Variovorax paradoxus: one gene and its partner. The protein of the gene in region 1 interacts with the protein of each later gene in a pairwise test. Links are inferred from orthologs where the notes say so. Each region holds a gene or a part of one and is shown on either strand. Other genes may lie near its edges. The genes, in order: dnaQ and dnaE.

Region 1 (3,634 bases):
TCGATGCGCTGGCGCAGCGCCTTGATGTGGGGAACCGAATCCAGGTCCTTGCTGGCCAGCACGCCGCGCACGTCGCTCGCGATGTCTTCGGCTGCTGCCTCGATATTGTTGGATGCACTCATTGGAATCTTTCCTCCGTGATGACACCGGCACCGCGCCGGCGGCTTCACGCCAGCAAATGGCGTGGTGTCATGTTACAGGCACAAAAGCCCCTCATGCACGGCAGTTCTGCAGACTTCTGCACGCGAAAGGGTTGCGCGGCATCCGTCAGGCGCTTTCAAGCAAGCGAGCCACGTAGCCTCCGATGGCAAGGCTGCTCGTGAGCCCCGGCGATTCGATGCCGAAGAGGTTGACCAGTCCTCTCACACCATGCGATTCGGGCCCCTCGATCATGAAGTCGCGCGCCGGCTCGTCCGGCCCAGAAATCTTGGGGCGCATGCCCGCATAGCCCGGGATCAGTCCCCCGTCGGGCAGCGCCGGCCAGTACTTGCGCACCTCGGCGTAGAAGCCGTCTCCGCGCGCCGGGTCCACCACAAGGTCCTCGGCCGATTCCACCCATTGCACATCAGGCCCGAACTTGGCCTGCCCGCCGAGGTCGAGCGTCAGATGCACCCCCAGGCCGCCCGGCTCGGGCACCGGGTAGATCAACCGGGTGAAAGGCGCGCGTCCGGACAGGGTGAAGTAGTTGCCCTTGGCAAAGTACGCCGTCGGTGTGGCCGCCGCAGGCAAGCCTTCGAACCGCCTGGCCAGTTCGGGCGCACCGAGCCCCGCCGCGTTGACGACGGTGTTGCAGCGCAGCGCCGTGCCGTCTTCCGCTACCAGGACGATAGCGTCAGCGCCACATTGGGCGCTTGCGATGGGCGATTTCAGCGCCAGCATTCCGCCTGCGTTCTCCAGGTCGCCCAGCAGGCTCAGCATCAGCGCGTGGCTGTCGACAATGCCGGTGCTCGGCGAATGCAACGCGGCCACGCAATGCAGTTGCGGCTCCATGGCCATGGCCTGCTCCGCGGTCAGCAGCACGAGGTCGTCGACGCCATTTGCCGCAGCCTTGGCGCGAATGACTTCGAGTTGTGCTACCTGCTCGGGCGAGGTCGCCACGATGAGCTTGCCGCAGCGCTTGTGCGGCAAGCCGCGCTCCGCGGCATATTCATAAAGTGCCTGCTTGCCCTCGACGCACAGGCGCGCCTTGAGCGAGCCCTGCGGGTAGTAGATGCCCGCGTGAATCACTTCGCTGTTGCGAGAACTGGTTCCGGTGCCAATGGCGCCTTCCGCCTCGAGCACCACCACCTCCCGGCCCGCGAGCGCCAACGCGCGCGCCACTGCCAGGCCCACCACACCCCCGCCGATGACGGCGCAATCAAGTTCATCCATGGCGCGAGCTTATCGCGGCTCGCGCGCCAGATTCACGAGGTGGTGGGAGGAGGCTCGGGATCGGTCGGATCGTCCGGCGGCGTGCTCGGCCCTTCGTCGGGTTCCACGGGCAGGTCGGGCGGAATGTCGGGATGAGTGGCCATGATCGGTCTCCTTCCCCGTGGGTGTACGCGCTCGGCCAGCAAATTGAGCCGGCGCTGAGCGGGAGCTGGCGTCAGCACGAGTCGACAGTTTGGTGCGGCGGCTTGAAAGCGGCGCGCAAAACAAAAAGCGACTTGGACAATCCAAGTCGCTGATTTCGTTTTGAGGAATTTGGTGGGCGGTGGAGGCTTCGAACCTCCGACCCCAGCAGTGTGAATGCTGTGCTCTACCCCTGAGCTAACCGCCCTGTCAATTCTCTGGCGCCGTGTTTCAGTGCCGTTGAATTAATCGCGTTGCGCGAAGCCTTCGATTATGCCACAGCATTTCAGGCGTTTTGCCGAAACAGCGTGCGTCCGTTGCTGGATTTGTCGAGCTGCGACAACACCGCCTCGTGCGCCGCAAGCTCCTGCTCGCCCGCAATGAGCACCGGCAGGTCGAACTGGCTCAGGTCGATGGCAACCACCGTGGTGCCCTGCGCCGGCTCATTCGACGACACGTCGATCAGCAGCGCGTCCTGGCCGCGCGTGAGGTTGATGTAGACATCGGCCAGCAGCTGCGCGTCGAGCTTGGCGCCGTGAAACGTACGGTTCGAGCGGTCGACGCCGAAACGGTCGCACAGTGCGTCGAGCGAATTGCGCTTGCCCGGGTACACCTGCTTGGCCATGGCCAGCGTGTCGGTCACTTCGCCGACGAAGGTGCGCAGCGGCGGCAGGCCGGCCAGCTCGAGTTCCTTGTTGAGAAAGCCGACGTCGAAAGCCGCGTTGTGAATGATCAGCTCGGCGCCGCGCAGGTACTCGACGATGTCGTTGGCCAGCGTGGCGAACTTCGGCTTGTCGCGCAAGAAGTCGGTCGTGAGGCCGTGCACCTTGAGCGCGTCTTCATGGCTCTCGCGCTCGGGGTTGAAGTAGATGTGCAGGTCGTTGCCCGTGAGCTTGCGCGCAAACAGCTCCACGCAGCCGAGTTCGATGATGCGGTCGCCGTTCTCGGCGGAAAGGCCGGTGGTTTCAGTGTCGAGGACGATCTGGCGCGACATTCGGTGCCTTCTTCAATGGTTCTCTTTGGCGTGGTTGATCGAGTATTTGGGGATCTCGACCGTCACGTCTTCCTGCGCCAGGATGGCCTGGCAGCTGAGACGCGATTGTGGCTCCAGGCCCCACGCGCGGTCGAGCAGGTCTTCCTCACCCTCTTCGGCTTCGTTCAGCGAGCTGAACCCCTGGCGCACGATGACGTGGCAGGTGGTGCAGGCGCAGCTCATCTCGCACGCGTGCTCGATGTTGATGCGATTGTCGAGCAGCGCTTCGCAAATGGAGGTACCGGCCGGCGCCGTGATTTCTGCACCCTGCGGGCAGTACTCGGGATGCGGAAATATCTTGATGGTGGGCATGTTGTTCTTAGAGGGATTCGACCTTGCGGCCCGACAAGGCGCGCGCAATGCCCGCGTTCATGCGCTGGGCGGCGAAGGCCTCGGTGTCGTTAGCCAGCGCCTTGGTGGCCGCTTCTATGGTGGCGGCGTCGGTGCCCGTGGCGGCTTCGCGCAGCTTTGCCATCGACGCATCGACGGCGGCACGCTCATCTTCGGTCAGCAGGTCGCCGTCGGCATCGAGCGCGCTCTGCGTGGCGAGCAGCATGCGCTCGGCATCCACGCGCGCCTCGACCAGCGCCCGCGCCTGCATGTCCTGCTGCGCGGTGGAAAAGCTCTCCTGCAGCATGGTCGCGATCTGGTCGTCCGAAAGCCCGTACGACGGCTTGACAGTGACGCTGGCCTCGACGCCGCTGCCCTGCTCCTTGGCACTGACGCTCAGCAGCCCATCGGCGTCGACCGTGAAGGTCACGCGGATGCGCGCCGCACCCGCGGCCATCGGCGGAATGCCGCGCAAGGTGAAGCGCGCGAGGCTGCGGCAATCGGCGACCAGGTCGCGCTCGCCCTGCACCACGTGCAATGCAAGGGCCGTCTGCCCGTCTTGATACGTGGTGAAGTCCTGCGCCATCGCGGTGGGGATGGTCTGGTTGCGCGGCACGATGCGCTCGACCAGGCCGCCCATGGTTTCAATGCCGAGCGACAGCGGAATCACGTCGAGCAGCAGCAGATCGCCCGCGCCGTTGTTGCCGGCCAACTGATTGG
Region 2 (13,256 bases), 1.0 Mb from region 1 along the record:
TTCAACGCCGACATCACGGACGCGCTGGCCGCGGCCTGCCTCGCCGAGCTCGAAAAGCTGGGCGTGGCGGCGGACGACATTCACCATGTGCAGGTCCCCGGCGCACTCGAAGTGCCCGTGGCCCTGCAGGCCATGGCCGTGCGCGGCGGCTACCACGCGCTCGTGGCGCTGGGCTGCATCATTCGCGGAGAAACCTACCACTTCGAACTGGTGGCCAACGAATCGGGCGCGAGCGTGAGCCGCATCGCGCTCGACCATCGCATTCCCATCGCCAACGCGATCCTCACGACCGAAAACATGGAGCAAGCCATTGCCCGCCAGACCGACAAGGGCCGCGATGCGGCCCAGGTGGCGGTCGAGATGGCGCAATTGCTGGCCTCCCTCAAATGACCGAAGACAACAACAAGACAGCAGGCGCCAAGCCGCGCCAGGCACGCACCGGCCTCACCAGCACGGGCGCACGCAAGGCTTCGGCCAAGTCGAATCGCAGCCGCGCGCGCGAATTTGCGCTGCAGGCGCTCTACCAGCATCTGGTGGGCCGCAACGACGCGGCTGCCATCGACCAGTTCACGCGCGACCTCGCGGGCTTCCACAAGGCCGACGCCGCGCATTACGACGCGCTGCTGCACGGTGCCATCGAAGGCGCTGAGCAGCTCGACGCGCTGATCCGCCCGCTGCTGGACCGCAAGTTCGAAGAGATATCGCCCATCGAGCACGCCGTGATGTGGATCGGCGTGTACGAGTTTCAGCACTGCCTGGACGTGCCATGGCGCGTGGTGCTCAACGAATGCATCGAGCTTGCCAAGGAATTCGGCGGCACGGACGGCCACAAGTATGTGAACGCCGTGCTCAACGGCCTGGCGCCGCAACTGCGCGCGGCCGAGGTGGAGGCCGATCGCACTTCCGGCAAGGCTAGAACGTGAGGAGCGCCGCCCGGCCGCCCGAAGGCGCGCAGCGCCGTAGCTTGGGGGTGCAATGAGAATCTCGGCGCGCGCACAGCGCATCGAACCGTTCTACGTGATGGAGGTTGCCAAGGCCGCCGGCGTGCTGGCGCGCGAGGTGGCCCATACCGACCGGCCGATGATCTTCCTGAACATCGGCGAGCCCGACTTCACCGCGCCGCCGCTGGTGCAGGAAGCCGCCGCACGCGCGGTGCGCGCCGGTGCCACGCAGTACACGCAGGCGACCGGACTCGACCATCTGCGCGAGCGCATCAGCGGCTGGTATGCGCAGCGCTTCGGCGTCGACGTGCCCGCACGCCGCATCGTGGTGACGGCCGGCGCATCGGCCGCGCTGCAATTGGCCTGCCTCGCGCTCATCGAATCGGGCGACGAGATCCTGCTGCCCGACCCGAGCTATCCCTGCAACCGCCATTTCGTGAGCGCCGCGGATGGCACCGCGGTGATGATCCCGACCACGGCCGACGAGCGCTTCCAGCTCACCGCCGCCAAGGTCGAAGCCGCGTGGACCGACAAGACGCGCGGCGTGCTGCTCGCCTCGCCTTCCAACCCCACGGGCACCTCGATTGCGTCCGACGAGCTGCGCCGCATCCACAACGTGGTGTCGCAGCGCGGCGGCATCACGCTGATCGACGAGATCTACCTCGGGCTTTCGCACGACGATGCCTTTGGGCAGACGGCCTTGGCCATCGACGACAACGTCATCAGCATCAACAGCTTCAGCAAATACTTCAACATGACCGGCTGGCGCCTTGGCTGGCTGGTGGTGCCCGAAGCGCTGGTGCCCGTGGTCGAGCGGCTGGCGCAAAACCTCTTCATCTGCCCCAGCACCGTGTCGCAATACGCGGCGCTGGCCTGCTTCGAGGATGCGAGCATTGCCGAATACGAACGCCGCCGCGCCGAGTTCAAGGCGCGCCGCGACTGGTTCATTCCGCAGCTCAATGCGCTGGGCCTCAACGTGCCCGTGGTGCCCGACGGCGCCTTCTATGCCTGGGCCGACTGCACCAGCGTGGCCGAGAAGCTCGGCATTTCGGGCAGCTGGGATTTCGCCTTCGAAACCATGAAGCGCGCCCACGTGGCCGTGACCCCGGGGCGCGATTTCGGCACCGCCGAAACCGGCAAGTTCGTGCGCTTTTCCACCGCCAGCTCGATGGCCCATCTCGAGGAATCCATCGAACGCCTGCGGGCCATGATCGCGAACCCGGCCCCATGAGCTACGCGTTTCCCATCCGCGTGTACTGGGAGGACACCGATGCCGGCGGCATCGTGTTCTACGCCAACTACCTCAAGTTCATGGAGCGCGGGCGCACCGAATGGCTGCGCTCGCTGGGCGTGGAGCAGCGAAAGCTGCGCGAGGAAACCGGTGGCCAGTTCGTGGTGAGCGAAACGCAGCTCAAATACCATCGCCCCTCCCGCCTCGACGACGAACTGCTGGTTACAGCCGATCTCCGACAAATGGGTACGGCGTCGTTGATAATCGGTCAGCAGGTGCTATCAAAAACAGAGCAAGAACGAACAGGCGCCCCGGCGCCCGTCCTTCTGTGCGAAGGCACCATCCGCATCGGCTGGGTGGACGCCACCACATTGCGCCCCGCGCGCATACCGACCCAAGTTTCGGGAACCCTCGAGCGCTCCGGCGGCTCCATGACTCAACCTTTCAAGCCATGAACCAAGACCTCTCGATCATCAATCTCCTCCTCCACGCGAGCTTCGTGGTCCAACTGGTCGTGCTGCTGCTCGTGATCGTCTCGATTGCGAGCTGGGCCGCGATCATCCGCAAATACTTTGCGCTGCGCCGCATGCGCGCGCTGAACGACGACTTCGAACGCGAGTTCTGGTCGGGCACCAGCCTGAACGAACTGTTCGCATCGGCCGCGCAAAACGCCAAGTTCGCCGGGCCCATGGAGCGCATCTTCGCTTCGGGCATGCGCGAATACCAGAAGCTGCGCGAACGCCACGTGAGCGACGCCAGCACGCTGCTGGACGGCGCCCGCCGCGCCATGCGCGCGAGCTTCCAGCGCGAACTCGATGCGGCCGAGCAGAACCTGTCGTTCCTGGCCACCGTGGGCTCGGTATCGCCGTATGTCGGCCTCTTCGGCACGGTCTGGGGCATCATGCATGCCTTCACCGGCCTGGCCGCGCTCGCTCAGGTAACGCTGGCCACCGTGGCGCCCGGCATCGCCGAAGCACTGGTGGCCACGGCCATCGGCCTATTCGCCGCCATTCCCGCGGTGGTGGGCTACAACCGCTTCGCGCGCGAGATCGACAAGATCGCCATCGCGCTCGAAACCTATATCGAGGAGTTCTCGAACATCCTGCAGCGCAATCTCTCGGCCCACCCGGCCGCGAGCGCGACGGCAGCTTCGGCGACTCCGGGCAACCGCTGAACGGAGGCCGAGCGCATGCCCGCCGTTTCATCCCGAGGCCGAGGCCGCCGCACGATCAACGAGATCAACATGGTCCCGTTCATCGACGTGATGCTGGTGCTGCTGATCATCTTCATGGTCACCGCGCCGCTCATCACGCCGAGCGTGATCAACCTGCCCTCGGTAGACCGTGCCAACAAGCAACCCGACAAGCCCATCGAGATCGTCATCAAGAGCGACGACGAAGTGCAGATCAAGAAAGACCCGTCCACCGGCAGCGGCGGCGCGTCGATTCCCATGACCCAGATCGGCTCCGCGGCCAAGACCGCCCAGGGCGGCGACGACCAGCGCCCCGTGGTCATCAGCGCCGACAAGTCCGTCAAGTACGAAACCGTCGTGAAGGCGATGAACCAGCTCAAGCGCAGCGGCATCGAGCGCGTGGGCCTGTCCGTCACCACCACGGGCGGCAAATAAGGCATGTCGCTCGCCCTGGATCGCCCCGAGTTCGCACCACCGCCGCAGCGCGGCACGCCGCGCGCGGTGCTGCTCGCATTGGTCGCGCATGCGCTCCTGATCGCGGCGCTGACGTGGGGAGTGCGCTGGCGCAGCGACCCCGACGAAGGCGCGGTCGATGCGGAGCTGTGGTCTTCCACGGTGCAGCAGGCCGCGCCGCGCCTGTCCGCACCGCAAGCGCCCACGCCCGCTCCCGCACCACCGCCGCCCGCTCCCCCCGCCGCCGCCTCCTCCACCCCAGGTGAAGGCTCCCGAACCCGCACCGCCGCCGCGCGCGCCGGACATCGCACTCGAACGCGAGAAGAAGCTCAAGGAAGAAAAAGAGCAGAAAGAGCGCGAGCTGGAGCGCCAGCAACAGCAGCGCAAGAAAGAGCTCGAAGCCAAGCAGCGCGCGGAAGACGAAGCCGAGCGCAAGAAGGCCCAGCAGCAAAAGCTCGCCGAGCAGCAGAAGAAGCAGCAGGAAGTCGAGGCCAAGCAGGCCGAAGCGAAGAAACAGCAGCAGGAAGCGGCAGCCAAGCAGGCCGCCGCCGACCGCGCCGCAACGCTCAAGCGCATGCAGGGTTTGGCGGGCGCCAGCGGCAGCGACGATTCCAAGGGCACCGCCCTGCGTTCGTCCGGACCGTCGAGCGGCTATGCGGGGCGCATTGCAGCCGCCGTTCGTCCGAACATCACCTTCCCCGATGCGGAGACGGTCAATGGCAACCCGGCCGCCGAATTCGAAGTGAATCTAGCGCCCGACGGCACCATCGTCGGCGTCAAGCTGACCCGATCGAGCGGATTGCCCAGCTGGGACGAAGCCGCCGAACGCGGCCTGCGCAAGACCGACAAGCTGCCGCGCGACACCGACGGGCGCATCTTCCCGTCGCTGATCGTCTCGCTTCGGCCCAAGCGCTAGGGTTGAGATCTCGCTGCCTTCGGTGCCTGCGCGCCGAAGGCAGCGAAGCGCTGGAGCTCTTTACTTTGCCGCCGCGACGCTCAGCCGCTTGACGTCGAGCTCGGCCTTGTTGCCCACCAGATCCTTGTCGAACTCGCCCGAAATCTCGACGCGCACCTTGTCGTCGATCTTCACGCCTGGCGGAAAGTGCTTGGCGTCGATTTCCACCTTCATGCGGCCGGTGTCGTCGGCAAAGGTGTAGTGCTCGCCGCCATCATGCGAAACGATGAAGCCGCGCAGCGTGGCGTGCTGATCGTCCTTGCCGGTGTCGAGCAGTTGCTTGACGGTCATCGTCTGCACCGTGCTCGGGCCTGCGTACTGCGCAAATGCCGGCGAAAGGGGCAGCACCAGCGCGAGCGACATGCCGAGGGCCAGTGTGGCTTTCTTCAGGGTCCTGGTGTTGGTATGGGTCATGGCAATCGTTCCTCCTTTGAACAGCCTGGTTTACAAAGAAACAGATGGACAACCCCCGGCATCCGAATGTTCCCCTGAGGAACATCCGGCGCCTCTCGCTCACTCGTAGACGACCGAGGCTTTTCCGGCTTCGGCCTGCGCCGTCCAGCTTGCCAGCGCGGCATCGGTCGGAAAGAACTTGGCGCGCTCACCAAGCTGCAGTTCGACCTGCGCGCCGCCCCGCGCCATCGAAAGACGCACCGGCAGCCCCTGCACCAGGTCGCCGTGTTCGCTTTGCTCGGTACGCGGCGGAAAATCTTTCACCAGGCGTGCGATGTCCGGCGCCTTGCCGTTGACCGCCACCCGCAGGAATTTGCCGAAGCGGCAGCGCGCAGTAGCCAGGTCCCACACCTGCTGCACCTGAAAACGCGCCTCGAAACCGCCGCGGCCGGGCTGCAGCCGGCCGCTCACGATCACCAGCTCGTCGTCCTTCAGCGTGTTGCGGTTCGCGTTGATCAGCGCCTCGTCGGCGGTCGCGTCGATGGAGTCCGACTTGTCGTCGAGCTTGAAGATCGCCAGGCGACCGCGCTGGCCGTTGATCACGCGGAAGTCGCTCACGATGCCCGCAATCACCTGCTGCTCGCGGGTGTCCATCAGGTCGCCGATCTCGCGCTTGCAGAAGCGCCGCACCTCGTGCGACACCTCGTCGAACAGATGGCCCGAGAGGTAGAAGCCCACGGCCGTTTTCTCGTAGGTGAGCCGCTCCTTCACGCCCCAGGGCGTGGCGTCCACCAGTTCGGGCTCCTGCGTGGCCGAGCCGTGCTCGCTGTCGCCGAAGATGTCGACCTGGGCCGCGTTGGCTTCGGTGGCCACCGCGAACTCGAAGGCGCGGTCAACCGAGGCGATGAGCGAGGCGCGGTTCTGCTGAATGGCATCGAACGCGCCGGCCTTGATGAGCGCTTCGACCGTGCGCTTGTTGATGCGCTGGCGGTCGATGCGCACGCAAAAATCGAACAGGCTCTTGAACGGACCGCCCTCTTCGCGCGCCCGCACAATGGCCTCCACCGCAAGCTGTCCCGTGCCCTTGACGGCCCCCAGGCCGTAGCGAATCACCTTGTCGGTGACGGGTTCAAAGCGGTAGTTGCCGCGGTTCACGTCCGGCGGCTCGAACGTGATGCCGAAGTTTTTCTGCGCGTCCTCGAACAACACCTTGAGCTTGTCGGTGTCGTCCATTTCCACGGTCATGTTGGCGCAGAAGAACTCGGCCGTGTAATGAACCTTGAGCCAGCCCGTGTGGTACGCCAGCAGCGAATAGGCGGCCGCGTGCGACTTGTTGAAGCCGTAGCCCGCGAACTTCTCCATCAAGTCGAAGATCTCGTCGGCCTTGTCCTGCGGAATGCCGTGCGTCTTGAGCGCGCCCGCTCGGAACTTCTCGCGGTGCTCGGCCATCTCCTCGAGCTTTTTCTTGCCCATGGCGCGGCGCAGCAGGTCGGCGCCGCCGAGCGAGTAGCCGCCCAGGATCTGCGCGGTCTGCATCACCTGCTCCTGGTAGACCATGATCCCGTAGGTTTCGGAGAGCATCTCGGCCACGGCCGGGTGCGGGTACTCCACCTCTTCGCGGCCGTGCTTGCGCGCCACGAAGCTCGGAATCAGGTCCATCGGGCCCGGCCGGTACAGCGCGTTGAGCGCAATCAGGTCTTCAAGGCGCGTGGGCCGCGCATCCTTCAGCATGCCCTGCATGCCGCGGCTTTCAAACTGGAACACCGCTTCCGTCTTGCCCTCGGAAAAGAGCTTGTAGGTCTCGCGGTCGTCCAGCTTGATGTTCTCGTAGGCAAAGTTCTCCTGGCCCTTGTGGCGCTTGACGATGAACTCTTTCGCAATCTCGAGGATGGTGAGCGTGGCCAGGCCCAGAAAGTCGAACTTCACGAGGCCGATGGCCTCCACGTCGTCCTTGTCGTATTGGCTCACGGCCGAGTCGCTGCCGGGCTGCTGGTACAGCGGGCAAAAATCGGTGAGCTTGCCGGGCGCAATCAGCACGCCGCCCGCGTGCATGCCGATGTTGCGGGTCATGCCTTCGAGCTTTTGCGCAAGCTCCACCAGCATGCGCACTTCTTCTTCCTTCTCGATGCGGGCCGCGAGCTGCGGCTCCATCTCGATGGCGTAGTTGTTCTTGTCGCCATCCACCTTCGGATCCGGCGGATACTGGATGGTGACAGGCTGGCCCGGCTTGTTCGGAATGAGCTTGCTGATGCCGTCGCAGAACATGTAGCTCATGTCCAGCACTCGGCCCACGTCGCGAATGGCGGCGCGGGCGGCCATCGTTCCGAAGGTGGCGATCTGGCTCACGGCCTCGCGGCCGTACTTGTCCTTCACGTAGTCGATCACGCGGTCGCGGTTGCCCTGGCAGAAGTCGATGTCGAAGTCGGGCATCGAAACGCGCTCGGGGTTCAGGAACCGTTCGAACAGCAGCTTGTATTCGAGCGGATCGAGGTCGGTGATCTTCAGCGCATAGGCCACCAGCGAGCCCGCGCCCGAGCCCCGGCCCGGGCCCACCGGACAGCCGTTGTTCTTGGCCCACTTGATGAAGTCGCCCACGATCAGGAAATAGCCCGGGAACCCCATGTTCAAGATCGTGTTGATCTCGAACTCGAGCCGCTCCACATAGCGCGGCCGCTCGGCATCGCGCTTGGCCTGGTCTGGATACAGGTGCACCAGCCGCTCTTCGAGCCCCGCGAAGGACTCCTGGCGGAAGAACTCGTCGATCGGCATGCGCACGCCTTCGCTGATGAAAGGCGTCGGAAAATCGGGCAGCTGCGGCTTGCCGAGCACCAGCGTCAGGTTGCAGCGCTTGGCAATCTCGACCGTGTTGGCCAGCGCGCTCGGCACGTCGGCAAAGAGCGCCTGCATTTCGGCGCTCGACTTGAAATACTGCTCCTCGGTGAACTTGCGCACCCGGCGCGGGTTGCCCAGGATTTCGCCTTCGGAGATACAGACCCGTGCCTCGTGCGCCTCGTAGTCCTGGCGCTCGGCAAACTGCACAGGGTGCGTGGCGACCACCGGCAGGCGCAGCCGGGCCGCGAGCTTCACGGCGGCAATCACGTGCGGCTCGTCCTCGGGGCGGCCCGCGCGCTGCAGCTCGATGTAGAAGCGGTGCGGGAACATGCCCGCCAACTGAAGCGCCAGTTCAGCGGCGCGTTCTTCCTGCCCCTGCAAAAGCGGCGCCCCCAGAGGGCCGGCTTGCGCGCCCGAGAGCGCGATCAGCCCGCCCTGCAGCTCTTCGAGCCATTCGAGCTTGCAGGCCGCTTGGGATTGCCCCCGGCCCACGTTCTGCGTCCAGGCACGCGCCAGCAACTCGGAAAGATGCAGGTAGCCTTCCATGTTCTGCACCAGCAGCACGATGCGCGTGAGCACGCCGGGCTCCTTGCCCAGCCCCTCGACGAAGATTTCTGCGCCGATGACCGGCTTGACACCCTTGCTGCGCCCCTGTTTGTAGAACTTGATCGCCCCGAACAGGTTGTTCAGGTCGGTGATGGCCAGTGCGGGCTGCTTGTCGGCAGCGGCGGCCTTGACGACTTCGTCGATTCGGTTGGTGCCGTCGACGACGGAAAACTCGGTGTGCAGGCGCAGGTGAACAAACATCCTCCCATTGTAGAAACCGGCACTCCACGATGTGGGTTGGCAATCCCCTAAATTGAGCCCCCCGGCTTGCCACTTCGTGTGCTTCGCCCCCCCCCGAGGGGGAGGCTCGGTGCCTTGGGGCGGCCCGGCGGCACCTACAATTCCGCCCCGTGCAAGAGATTTTGAATATTGCGGCCTACAAGTTCGTAGCCATCGACGACAGCCCCGTGCTGCGTGAAGACCTGCGCGGGCGCGCCCAGGCGCTGGGCCTCATGGGCACCATCCTGCTGGCGCCCGAGGGCATCAACCTGTTTCTGGCGGGCGCAGCCGACGCCATTCGCAGCTTTGTGGCCAGCCTCCGCGCCGATCCGCGCTTTGCAGACCTCGAAACCAAGGAAAGCTGGTCGGCCACGCAGCCCTTCCGCCGCATGCTGGTGAAGCTGAAGCGCGAGATCATCCGCATGGACCATCCCGCCATCCAGCCGGCGGCCGGCCGCGCACCGGGCGTGGACGCGCACACCCTCAAGCGCTGGCTCGACCAGGGGCATGACGACGCCGGCCGCGAAATTGCGCTGCTCGACACGCGCAACGACTTCGAGGTCGACGAAGGCACCTTCGACGGCGCAATCGACTGGCGCATCACCAAGTTCACCGAATTCCCGCCCGCACTGAAAGCACACAGCGCCGATTTCGCGGGCAAGACGGTCGTGAGCTTCTGCACCGGCGGTATCCGCTGCGAAAAGGCCGCCATCCTGATGCGCGAGGAAGGCGTGGAAAACGTGCTGCAGCTCGAAGGCGGCATCCTTAAATATTTCGAAGAAGTCGGCGGTGCGCACTATCACGGCGACTGCTTCGTGTTCGACGGCCGGCGCGCGCTGGCACCCGACCTGAGCGCACGCGCGGCCGATGCGAGTGCGCGCGCTGCCGAGGATCCCGACCTGGAACAAAAGAACTGAGCCCCCGCGCCGCGGGGGCTTGTTCGCTGCGGGCTCGTCAGACCGGCGTGGTGCCGACGTCCGGCTCACGCACGCCGAAGGGCTTGCCCGGCAGCGGAATGAATTCGGTCTCACCGGGCACGTGGCCCATGCGCTGGGCGGCCCAGTCGGAGCCCGCCTCCAGAATGCGCTCGCGCCGGCTGGAAACGAAGTTCCAGGTGATGTAGCGCGGACCATCGAGCGGCTCGCCGCCGATCACCATCAAACGCACCGCCGTATCGGCGCTCAGCACCGCGCCCTGGCCGTCCGGCAGCACAACCATCGTGTGCGCCGCAATGGACTCGCCATTGATGCGCGCATCGGCATCGACGGCGTAGACGGCCAGCTCCTGTGCCAGTGCGGGCAATTCGAAGCGGCCGCCAGCGGGCAGTGCGATATCGAGGTAGAGCGTCTGCGACAGCGTCTTGACCGGTGAGTGCTTTCCAAAGGCCTCGCCCACCAGTACGCGCACCTTCGCGCCTTGCTCCTCAAGCTCGGGAATGGCGCTGGCCGGCGTGTGCTCGAAGCTCGGCTCGACCTCTTCATGCGCCTGTGGCAAGGCTGCCCAAAGCTGCAGGCCATGGTTAACGTAGGTATCGGCCTTGAGCCGCTCGGGCTTGCGCTCGGAGTGCACGATGCCGCGGCCCGCCGTCATCCAGTTGATGGCACCGGGCAAGATTTCCTGCACGCTGCCGAGGCTGTCGCGATGCATCATCGCGCCCTCGAAAAGATAAGTGACCGTCGAAAGGCCGATGTGCGGATGCGGCCGCACATCGTGTTCGGCACCGGGCTGCTCGGTAGCCGGGCCGAAGTGGTCGAAGAAGACGAAGGGCCCGACCGACCGGCGCTGCGCCGCGGGCAGCAGGCGCCGCACCTTGAAGCCACCGCCCAGGTCCTTGTCATGCGGTTGAAGCAGTTGGGTCTGTGCGGCGTTATCGGTCATCGGGGGCTCCGTGGTGGACTGGGTTTTACCCGCGCGATCTTGCCACTTCGGCGACGCGCTCGCCGAAAGCACGCGCAGTGTCGAAGTCGCCCTTGAACATCTCGGCCGGGCTCGCATCCGACGGCGACTGCGTGAGCAGGCCGCCGTAGCCACCCACGTAGTTCAGCGAATCGCGCGTGGCGGCCTTGTTGTTCGTCGGCAGGATGCCCAAGCTCACCCAGATGCCGCTGTGCTGCATCGCGAGCGTCCACAGGTACGCCATGGTCGTGACCTTGTCGCCGTTCATGGTGGCGCTGTTGGTGAAGCCCGCAAAGAGCTTGTCTTTCCAGCCCTGCGTGAACCACACCTTCGACGACGCATCGGCAAACTTCTTGAACTGCCAGCTCACGCCGCCCATGTAGGTCGGCGAGCCCATGATGATGGCGTCCGCTGCGGCCAGCGTCTCCCAACCGCCTTCGGGCAGGTTGCCATCCGCATCGATGGCGAGCAGTTGCGCGCCGGCTCCATCGGCGACAGCCTGGGCGATGCGCTGGGTGTGGCCGTAGCCGGAATGAAAGACGACCACGATGTTTGGCATTGGATGGTTCTCCTGAAGTGGTGACGAGGGTCGTTGATGCGAAGCCCGGGCAAAAGCCTGCTTACTTCCTGTCGATGCTGAAGCGGCCGGCACCGAAGGCGACAAAGGCGAGCAAACCGCCGGAAATGGCAATGTTCTTGAAGAACATCAGCTGGTTCACGAAGGCCTTGTCTGCGGGCATGCTCCAGTAATTGTGGAACAGCACCGATGCCGCGACGGTGAACACCGCCAGCACCACGGCCGCGAGGCGTGTCTTGAAGCCGACGAGCAGCATCAGGCCCAGGCCCAGTTCCACGACGATCGCGATGACCGCCGCAACCTGCGGCAGCGGCGCTCCGACGGACGAGATATACCCGACCGTGCCCGCAAAGCCCATGAGCTTGCTGAAGCCCGCAGGCACGAAAAGCAGCGCCAGCAGCACGCGACCTACAAGTGCCAGCGTGTCTTGCGCTGCGGTGGGGTTGGATGTGGCGGTTACATTGATTGCGGTGGTTGTCATGATGAAACTCCTCGGTTGTAGAAAGTTGAAAGAAGCGGAAAACAAGAATTGAAGAAAACGTCTGCTCAGGCGGCCAGGTCGAACACCAGCACTTCGGCATCCTTGCCGGCGCCGAGCGTCAGTTGCGATTCGCCTTGCAGCATCGCGGCGTCGCCGCCAGACAGCTTCTGGCCGTTGACTTCGAGCTCCCCGCGCACCAGGTGCACATAGCTCTTGCGCTGCGGATCGAGCGCCAGGCTGGCTTTTTCGTCGCCATCGAGCAGGCCGGCGAACAGGCGCGCGTCGGCGTGCACCGTCACCGAGCCGTCGGCGCCGTCGGGCGAGGCCACCAAGCGCAGCTTGCCGCGCTTTTCGTCATTGCTGAATTTCTTCTGCTCGTAGCCCGGCGCAATGCCGCGCACGTTCGGCTCGATCCAGATCTGCAGGAAATGCGTGGTCTCGTCGGCCTTGTGGTTGAACTCGCTGTGCATCACGCCGCGGCCCGCGCTCATGCGCTGCACGTCGCCCGGCGGAATCGACTCCACGTTGCCCATGCTGTCCTTGTGCGCCAGTTCACCCGAGAGCACGTAGCTGATGATTTCCATGTCCTTGTGGCCATGGGTGCCAAAGCCGGCGCCCGCGGCCACGCGGTCTTCGTTGATCACCCGCAGGTTGCCGAAGCCCATGTGGGCCGGGTCGTAGTAGCCGGCAAAAGAAAAGCTGTGGAACGAGCGCAGCCAGCCATGGTCGGCATAACCGCGTTCCTGTGATTTACGGACTTGCAACATCGTCAAACTCCTTCGGCCCTGCCCCGTGGGAATGCTCGGGCCTTCTTTCGTATGCCGCGCCGGATGCGCAGCGGATGTGAAGAACTTTAGGCCTGCACCCCAGCCGTAAAAGCGCCGGGTTTTGATGGCATCATTCAAATTATTTGATCAATCGACCGAGCATCCAACGGAGCCACAATGCCCAGCGCCAGAGACGTACTGACCCCCGACGCGCTCGCCATGCTCCAGACGGTGGCAAGCACCGGCAGCTTTGCGGGCGCGGCGCGCGCGCTCAACCTGGTGCCCAGTGCGCTCAGCTACCGCGTGCGGCAGATCGAAGACGCGCTCGACGTGCTGCTGTTCGACCGCAGCGCCCGCCAGGCCCGCATCACCGAGGCCGGCGCCGAACTGCTGCGCGAAGCGGCACGCCTGCTGGGCGAGATCGATGCGGTGGCCAACCGCGTGAAGCGCGTCGCCACCGGCTGGGAGCCGATGCTCACCATTGCCGTGGACAGCGTGATCGCACGCGACCCGCTGCTCGACCTGGCCACTGCCTTCTTCGCGCTGAACCCGCCCACGCGGCTCAAGCTGCGCGATGAAACGCTGCTCGGCACCATCGAGGCACTGACCAGCGGCGAGGCCGACCTCGCCATCGGCGCCGTGCTCGACGCGGCAAGCCTGGCCTTCACCGCCACCGGCATCCGCAGCCGGCCGATCGGCGAGCTGTGCTTTGT

The links.
Region 2: the proteins of dnaQ (region 1) and dnaE interact in binary tests that used the Escherichia coli proteins (3 or more experiments, as listed by UniProt). The link is inferred for Variovorax paradoxus from one-to-one orthologs.

What each region holds. Positions count from the first base shown.
Region 1 is NZ_CP046622.1:2,409,547-2,413,180, reverse strand. Bases 692-3,634 are described here. They hold dnaQ (DNA polymerase III subunit epsilon), read right to left. Parts: upstream 2,546-3,634; coding sequence 1,838-2,545; downstream 692-1,837. Other genes in these bases: hscA (Fe-S protein assembly chaperone HscA), read right to left, coding at 2,904-3,634; fdx (ISC system 2Fe-2S type ferredoxin), read right to left, coding at 2,558-2,896; GOQ09_RS11360 (stereocilin), read right to left, coding at 1,404-1,514; GOQ09_RS11365 (NAD(P)/FAD-dependent oxidoreductase), read right to left, coding at 692-1,371. Also shown: GOQ09_RS11370 (glycine zipper domain-containing protein), read right to left, coding at 1-122; more of GOQ09_RS11365, read right to left, coding at 268-691. UniProt on the Escherichia coli protein: DNA polymerase III is a complex, multichain enzyme responsible for most of the replicative synthesis in bacteria. The epsilon subunit contain the editing function and is a proofreading 3'-5' exonuclease.
Region 2 is NZ_CP046622.1:3,439,336-3,452,591, forward strand. What follows is about bases 5,086-9,114. They hold dnaE (DNA polymerase III subunit alpha), read right to left. Parts: upstream 8,805-9,114; coding sequence 5,286-8,804; downstream 5,086-5,285. Other genes in these bases: GOQ09_RS16055 (YgiW/YdeI family stress tolerance OB fold protein), read right to left, coding at 5,086-5,186; GOQ09_RS16065 (sulfurtransferase), read left to right, coding at 8,954-9,114. Also shown: ribH (6,7-dimethyl-8-ribityllumazine synthase), read left to right, coding at 1-390; transcription antitermination factor NusB, read left to right, coding at 387-923; GOQ09_RS16030 (pyridoxal phosphate-dependent aminotransferase), read left to right, coding at 976-2,172; GOQ09_RS16035 (YbgC/FadM family acyl-CoA thioesterase), read left to right, coding at 2,169-2,627; protein TolQ, read left to right, coding at 2,624-3,346; GOQ09_RS16045 (ExbD/TolR family protein), read left to right, coding at 3,362-3,799; more of GOQ09_RS16055, read right to left, coding at 4,794-5,085; more of GOQ09_RS16065, read left to right, coding at 9,115-9,739; GOQ09_RS16070 (pirin family protein), read right to left, coding at 9,777-10,700; GOQ09_RS16075 (flavodoxin family protein), read right to left, coding at 10,726-11,277; GOQ09_RS16080 (DoxX family protein), read right to left, coding at 11,339-11,776; GOQ09_RS16085 (pirin family protein), read right to left, coding at 11,842-12,543; GOQ09_RS16090 (LysR family transcriptional regulator), read left to right, coding at 12,721-13,256. UniProt on the Escherichia coli protein: DNA polymerase III is a complex, multichain enzyme responsible for most of the replicative synthesis in bacteria. This DNA polymerase also exhibits 3' to 5' exonuclease activity. The alpha chain is the DNA polymerase catalytic subunit.